2 regions of the Pseudomonas sp. LBUM1679 genome follow, and region 1 is predicted to be linked to the other one. Evidence: riboswitches for the same ligand, from Rfam matches in the RefSeq annotation. Region 1 holds a riboswitch; the other holds the start of a gene.
The links. Region 1 has a riboswitch for cobalamin ahead of ACA062_RS12260 (ABC transporter substrate-binding protein). Riboswitches for the same ligand answer to the same signal wherever they lie in the genome.
Positions count from the first base shown of each region.

Region 2: another riboswitch for cobalamin. It lies ahead of ACA062_RS18360 (CbtB domain-containing protein); the one in region 1 lies ahead of ACA062_RS12260 (ABC transporter substrate-binding protein).

Region 1 is NZ_CP166774.1:2,650,526-2,654,506, reverse strand. Features, by position in the region: gene ACA062_RS12265 (alpha/beta fold hydrolase) at 3-926, opposite strand; cobalamin riboswitch at 1,319-1,514, shown strand; gene ACA062_RS12260 (ABC transporter substrate-binding protein) at 1,657-2,670, shown strand; gene ACA062_RS12255 (FecCD family ABC transporter permease) at 2,667-3,683, shown strand; gene ACA062_RS12250 (ABC transporter ATP-binding protein) at 3,680-3,981, shown strand, end outside.
Region 2 is NZ_CP166774.1:4,046,819-4,050,799, reverse strand. Features, by position in the region: gene nfuA (Fe-S biogenesis protein NfuA) at 1-250, shown strand, start outside; gene cobM (precorrin-4 C(11)-methyltransferase) at 409-1,155, opposite strand; gene ACA062_RS18370 (cobalamin biosynthesis protein) at 1,237-1,650, opposite strand; gene ACA062_RS18365 (CbtA family protein) at 1,647-2,354, opposite strand; gene ACA062_RS18360 (CbtB domain-containing protein) at 2,366-2,569, opposite strand; cobalamin riboswitch at 2,690-2,917, opposite strand; cobalamin riboswitch at 3,118-3,332, shown strand; gene cobW (cobalamin biosynthesis protein CobW) at 3,434-3,981, shown strand, end outside.

The DNA.
Region 1 (3,981 bases):
CCTCAGCCTCTCACTGCTGCTGCCGCTCCTATCGCTGCCTTCTCCATGCAGTACGGCATCGCTGATGAACCATTGCCCATCACCTGACCCCGCGTCGCCGACCCTGGCTGCAAAAAACCGAGCAAGGCCTGCCGGGTTTCCTGCCAGGCTGCCGGGTGTTCCATATCGAGGAAGTGCCCGGCGTTCGCGACGGTATGGAACCGGGACTGAGGGGCATGTTTGACGAACAGCCGGGCGTCTTGCGCCGAGGTGTATTCATCCCATTCGCCGTTGACAAACAGCAGCGGGATTTCGATCGCATCGGCACAGGCGACGTAGCAGTGGGTGTCCTGGGTCAGCACCTCATGCACATGGAAGTGCATCTGCCGGTATTCGTGCTCCGCCAGGCTGCTGACATGGCGGTGATTAAAGCGTTTGAACAGCGATGGCAGGTGCTTGCCAATCGTCCCGTTGATCAAGCGCCCGACATTGAGACGATCGCAGGCCTGGAGACAGTGCAGGCCGCGCTCCAGGTAATCGCGCATCGGCGTATTGATCCGCGCGGCGAATGAACTGATGACCGCCCTCTCGATTCGTCGCGGCCGCTGGGCCAGCGCCAACAAAGTCGCCGCACCGCCCCAGGAAAATGACAGCACATGCTGCGCACCGAAGTGTTCGATCAATTCCAGCAGTATCGCTGCCTCGTCTTCCTTGCGGATCGGATCGCCGTGGAGGTTGTGTCGTTTCGACTGACCGGCATAGGGCTGGTCGTAGAGGACCACATTGAAGTGCGGCTGCAGGTAACGCACCGTCTGCGCAAAGGACGCGGTTGTCGCCAGCGAGCCGTTGACCAGAATGATGGTCTTGTCAGCGGCGGCGTTGAGATAGTGTTCGGTATAAATCTTGTACTTATCGCAAATCTCGACGATGGCGGTGTTCGGCATCATGTCATTTTCTTCCTTGAACCCGTTGGACTGAGCGCACAGCGTGAGGAATGCCCACAGGGCCATATCGCAGAAAGCAGTAGTGGTGGAACCGACAGCGAAGTGCCAGGTAAATACATTAAAAGCTCAAGGTGGTGTTCAAACGTCAACGCATAGACCTCCTGGGGTTTAACCTGGCATCACGGGCCAGCGGCGACAGCGGCGACAGCGCGAGCGTGTCACGCAGCGCCCTGTGACCGATGAGTCACTGACTGACCAGAGCTTCAGAGTTAAGCAGGGATTTCCCGGTCTGCAAGCATGTGCAGCGCTTTGGTGCTGATTTACCTTCAACGCGCACTTGCACCCTGGAATCGGCACACCAGAAAAAAATACTGGACCGTTGGCCGGCATGATCGACTACCATGCCGGCCGCCGGTTTCCACATGGGATTAATAGGGAATCCGAGATGCCCGACACGGCATCAATCGGAACTGCCCCCGCAACTGTAGGTGCTGAGCCTGCTCCTGAACTGCCACTGGGATCGCTTCCGGGAAGGCTGGAGCCAGGCGCCGACGCATCAGTCAGGAGACCTGCCGGCCAAGCAAATCACTAACCGGCGGGGTGTCCGGGAAGGACATCCTTGCGCCGTGCGTCACCTGTGGTGAGCGCTACGTCAGAGCTTTAACGCCAGCGTTCGATGATGTGTTTCCAGTCCGTACCCCTGCTCCGAGTACGGTCAACTGGAGATTGCGTCATGCTGCTGTCACGCCTTGCCACCCTCGTCACCGCCCTGGGTCTGTCCACCCTCGCCCATGCGGCCCCGACCCACTATCCCCTGACGGTCGAGAACTGCGGCAGCACCCTGACTTTCGCGCAGGCACCGAGCCGCGCCGTGACCATCGGCCAGGCCGGCACCGAAATGCTCTACGCCATGGGGCTTGCCCCCACGCTGGTCGGCACCTCGCTGTGGTTCAACGATGTGCTGGCCAAGTACAAGACAGAGAACGACCGAATCCAACGCCTGGCCGATAACGAGCCGAGTTTCGAGGCGGTGATCGGCCAACGCCCGCAACTGGTGGCCGTGGAACTGGAGTGGATGGTCGGCCCGCAAGGCGTGGTCGGTACCCGCGAGCAGTTTCACGAACTGCAGATCCCGACCTACCTGATGCCCTCCGACTGCGAAGCCAAGGACAATCTGGTCGGCGCCGACGGCACACGGCTGGAGGCGTTTCGCATCGACAGCATTTACAAGAGCATCAGCCAATTGGCCGAGATCTTCGATGTGCAGGAACGTGGCCGGCAGTTGAACGACGAACTCAAGGCCAGTCTGGCGAAGTCGGTCGCCACGGTGCAGGACAAGGACCTGGAGCACACCAGTGCGCTGTTCTGGTTCTCCAGTGCCAGTCTGGATATCGACCCTTATGTCGCCGGACACAAGGGCATTCCCGACTTCATGCTCAACACCCTGGGCGTGCGTAACGTGGTGCAATCCGACGAAGAATGGCCGACCGTTGGCTGGGAAACCATCGCCAAGGCCAACCCGACTTTCCTGGTCATCGCACGAATGGATCGCCGGCGCTTCCCCGCTGACGACCACCTCAAGAAACTGGCATTCCTGCGCAGCGACCCGGTGACCCGCAACATGGACGCGGTGAAAAACAACCGCATCATCATCCTCGACGCCATGGCCATGCAGGCCAGCGTCAGAATGTTCGACGGTCTGGCCACCCTGGCATCAGCCATCGACGGCTATGACCTGCCAAAATGACCAGGACGCTGATTCGCACAGTGCTGGCCGTTGTGACCCTGCTGCTGGCCGTCATTGCCGGTGTGGCCATCGGTGAAACGCCCATCGCTCCGGGTGTGGTGTTCCAGGTGCTGGCCAATAAACTGTGGGCTGCCGGTCATGTCCTCGACCCGATCGACGAAGGCATCGTCTGGAATTACCGCCTGACCCGCGCGCTGGTGGCGGCGGCCTGCGGTGCGGGTCTGGCCACTTGCGGGGTGATCCTGCAATCGCTGTTGCGCAACCCGCTGGCCGATCCCTACCTGCTCGGCATCTCCGCCGGCGCCTCGACGGGTGCGGTATTGGTGGCGTTGCTGGGCCTGGGGGCCGGGCTGATTTCGCTGTCGGTCGGCGCGTTTGCCGGGGCCGTTGCCGCCTTCGCCGTGGTGGTGTTGCTGGCCCGTGCCAGCGGTTCGCCCGGCGGCACCTCGCAGATCATCCTCGCGGGGATTGCCGGTTCGCAGCTATTCAATGCGCTCACGGCGTTTCTGATCACCCAATCGGCCAGTTCCGAACAGGCCCGGGGCATCATGTTCTGGTTGCTCGGCAACCTCAGCGGGGTGCGCTGGCCGTCGGTGTGGCTGGCCGTCCCGGTGGCAGTGGCCGGTCTTGTGGTTTGCCTGTGGCATCGGCGGGCGCTGGACGCCTTCACCTTTGGCGCCGACTCGGCCGCCTCGCTCGGCATCCCGGTACGCCGCGTGCAATTGCTGCTGATCAGCTGCGCCGCACTGGTGACGGCAGTGATGGTCTCGATTGTCGGCTCCATCGGGTTCGTCGGGCTGGTGATTCCCCATGCCGTGCGACTGCTGCTGGGCACCCGGCATGCGCGCCTGCTGCCGGCTAGTGCGCTGGGTGGTGCCCTGTTTCTGATCGCCGCCGATGTCCTGTCCCGGACATTGATCAAAGGCCAGGTGATCCCGGTCGGGGTCATCACGGCATTGGTCGGCGCTCCGGTGTTCGCATTGATCCTGATCGGCCGGAGGAATGCCCGATGAATGCCGTCACACCTGTTATCGGCGAATCCGTGCTGAGTTGTTCCGGCCTCGGTTTCCACGTCCGCGACGCTGAGTTGCTGCACGATATCCACCTGGACATCCGTCGTGGCGAGACCTTGGGCATCGTCGGGCCCAACGGTTCGGGAAAATCCACGCTGCTCAAACTGCTGGCCGGCGTGCGCACCCCGAGCCGGGGTGACATTCACCTCAACGGCCAGCGCCTCAAGGCACTCTCTCGGCGAACCATCGCGCAAACCCTGGCGGTGGTTGAGCAACAGGCCGACACGCTGGATGCCAT
Region 2 (3,981 bases), 1.4 Mb from region 1:
GCGTATCAACTATTACCTGCAGACCGAGATCAACCCGGGGCTCGCGAGCCACGGCGGTCAGGTCAGCCTGATCGATGTGGTCGAGGACGGCATCGCCGTGCTCAAGTTCGGCGGTGGCTGCCAGGGCTGCGGCCAGGCGGACGTCACCCTGCGCGAAGGCATTGAGCGCACCTTGCTTGAGCGTGTTCCCGAGTTGAAGGGTGTTCGGGACGTGACCGACCATACGCAGAAAGAAAACGCCTACTACTAAGTAAGGTGTTCGCTGCAAAAAATAAAAAAACGGCGCCCCGTGAGCGCCGTTTTTTTATGGGAAATCACCTGAGCCCCAAAACATCGCAGCCTTCGGCAGCTCCTACAGGGAGTACGCATTCCAATGTAGGAGCTGCCGGAGGCTGCGATCTTTTGATCTTAGGGTCTGTAGAGATGCGCATGCCCTGCGCGATACAGCGACGACTCACTGAATTGATCACTCCCCAGCACCCGACCCACCAGAATCAACGCCGTGCGCCGAAACCCCTTCGCCTCGACCTTCCCGGCAATATCCTCAAGCGTCCCCACCACCCAATCCTGATCCGGCCAGGTCGCCCGGTGAATCACCGCGATCGGACAGTCCGCACCGTAATGCGGCAGCAATTCGACCAGGATCTTCTGCAGATGATTGACCCCCAGATGGATCGCCATGGTTGCCCCATGCTGCGCCAGGCTGCCCAACTCTTCGCCGGCCGGCATCGTCGTCTTGTCGGCGTAGCGGGTCAGAATCACGCTCTGTGACACGTCCGGCAAGGTCAACTCCGCACCCAGCAGGGCCGCACAGGCCGCTGTCGCGGTCACACCGGGAATGATTTCAAAGGCAATATCGAGTTCACGCAGGTAGCGGATCTGCTCGCCGATGGCGCCATACAGGCTCGGATCGCCGGAATGCACCCGCGCCACATCCTGGCCCTTGGCATGGGCGCACTTGATCAGTTCGATGATCTGTTCCAGGTGCAGTTCGGCGCTGTTCACCAGTTGTTCGGCCTGATGACCTTCGAGTACGGCGGCGGGCACCAGGGAGCCGGCATAGATGATCACCGGGCAGCTGCGGATCAGCCGTTGGCCTTTGATGGTGATCAGTTCCGGGTCGCCGGGGCCTGCGCCAATGAAATAGACAGTCATCGTCGGTTCCTGTGAAAAAGGGCCTGGGCAAGGCTTCAGATGAAGATTGCTCATGATCGAAGGCGGGGATTGTCGGGGGTTTTATGCAGCGCCAGCCAACGCGAGGGTGGCCTGGGCATATTTCTGTCGTGAAATCAGCAGCTTCGCCGGCGCCTGGGCCAGTTGTTCGGCCAGGGCCAGGGCGGCACTTTCCGCGACGCCGTAACAGCCGGTGCGTTCGAACGCGATGTCCGAGCGGTGGCTGAGTTGCGGCTGGTAACCGGCCAATTGTTCGCTGCTGAAATACATCAGCGGCAGCGCGAGCTGTGCGGCCAGTTCGATGAGGCCCGGTTCTTCGCGCTTCAGGTCGATGCTGGCCAGTGCCTTGACCTGGTGTAGCTCGATGCGATGAGCCTGCAGCGCCTGGTCGAGCAATGCCCGCAACGTACTCACGGGGCAGCCGCGCTGGCAGCCCAGGCCGACCACCAGGGTCGGCACGGTGCTGTTATCCGTCATGCGTGGTATTGGCCATCGCTTTTGCGGCGGAACAACCAGGCGCTGATCAGGCCCAGGGCCAGCCAGAACGCGACGTTGGTCAGCTGCGAAGCGATTTTGAACTGCGACTCGAGCGCTTGCGGCGCGAGCATCGAATGAACTTCCGGTTGTGGCGCGCCAATCACGTGTGGCACGGCAAGGATGGCGACACCGAGGATCTTCATCAGCCAATGACGACTGAACACGATCAGGGCGATGCCGGCCGCGGTGGAGGCGGCAGTGCCGATCCACCAGGTCTGCCGTTGCGCCAGATCGGCCGCGGCAGTCCCCGGCAATTCAGGCGGCAGGCCGAGGGTCGGCGCCAGCACGAAGGTCGCATAGCCGGCCAGGCCCCAGAGCAGGCCTTGAGAGGTTCTGGTCGGGGCGCGCAAAGTGTAGAGACCGGCGAGCATCAACGCGAAACCGACCGCTACCACCAGGTTGCCACCGGTGGTCGACAGCACGCGCTGCCAGCCGTCTTCCGGTTCCCAGGCCTCGGCATCATGGGTGTGAGCGGCGACGGCACCTGCGGTGTGCTCATGGACTTCAACAGCCGCCGGCTCGGATTTTTCGTAGGTCTCGGCCTGCAGAATCAGCGGCGAAACCCAGAAACTTTGCAGCAGGGTCAGCAGCAGGGCGGCCAGCAGCCCAGTGAAACCTGCGGTTTGCGCGATACGCTTGATCATGTCGACAGGTCTCAATGGCACGGGAAGGCGGAGCTGTGACGGGTGTCGTGCGCAGCATTGTGCACCGCCTCGATGTGCGAGAAACCGGCGAAATACACAAGGCAGGCGCCAAGGATCGACGCACAGGCGGCGGCGGTCAGGCGTTGAGTCAGGGTCGTGGTGCTGCTGGCGGTGCTCTTGTCCGTGTTGCTGCCGGTGCTGCTGATGATCGACATGGCGCTTCCCTCTGGTCTGTCAGTGGGTGAATAGAGCGCATGGAAGACCCCTGCGAGCCGGGCACGCAGAGGTTCAAACAGCGCCCGCCCACCGCGGGTTTGTTATTCAGTGATCGTAATGGTCACTTTGTGTTGCGGGCCGGTCTCCGGGCTCGCGAGGGGCCAAGGCTTGCGCCTGTACCTGCAAGCGTCACCTTCCCATGCCGAACTGCTGGCACAGTGGATCTGACGCTTCGCTCGCTTACCGTTGCGGGGGCAGCACCGGACTGACATGGCCTTGAGTAAAGCACATGATTCACCGGTTTCCCGTTTCACCCTGTGAAGGGCACCCGTAACAAGGCGTGTAGGAGAGCATGGGCGGGGGTTGGGCGTCAATTGGCAAGGGTTCTCACCTGGAGCCGAATGATGATTGGCTCTTTGTAGGAGCTGCCGAAGGCTGCGATCTTTTGATCTTGATTTTAATAAGCAAAATCAAAAGATCGCAGCCTTCGGCAGCTCCTACAGGGGAACGCGTACCGCTCAACGATTGACCCGCCTCCACACGATGCGTAGCCTTGCGCATTCGAGGTTCTTCGGCGTCTGCCGAAGCTAAGAAGGGAACGCGGTCGATGCCGCGGCTGCCCCCGCAACTGTGAACGGTGATGTTCGCTGCCACGCCACTGCAAACCCTGTGCAACGGGTTCGCGGGAAGGCGCAGCGAATGCCAGGCCCACAAGCCCGGCACACCGTCAGCCAGGAGACCTGCCTCGACACAGATTCTCACTACAACCGGGCGGGGTGATCCGGTGGCGGAACTCTTGCGCGCGCACATCCGTCGCAGCGATTGTCGTCCCGTATGCCCGCCACCTTGCCAAAGGGCATCCGATGAAAACACTGGCCAAACTTCCCGTCACCATCGTTACCGGCTTCCTCGGCTCGGGCAAGACCACCTTGCTGCGGCACATGCTCGACAACGCCCAGGGTCGTCGCATCGCGGTGATCGTCAACGAGTTCGGCGAGCTGGGCATCGATGGCGAAATCCTCAAGCAGTGCTCCATCGGCTGCACTGAAGAAGAAGCCAGCGGCCGCGTCTACGAACTGGCCAACGGCTGCCTGTGCTGCACCGTCCAGGAAGAATTCTTCCCGGTGATGCGCGAATTGGTGGCCCGTCGCGGCGACCTCGATCACATTCTCATCGAAACCTCGGGCCTGGCCCTGCCAAAACCACTGGTGCAAGCCTTCCAGTGGCCGGAAATCCGCAGCGCCTGCACGGTCGACGCGGTCATTACCGTGGTCGACAGCCCGGCTGTCGCCGCCGGCACCTTCGCCGCCTTCCCGGACCAGGTCGACGCCCAGCGCAAACTCGACCCGAACCTGGACCACGAATCGCCGCTGCACGAACTGTTCGCCGACCAACTGGCCAGCGCCGACCT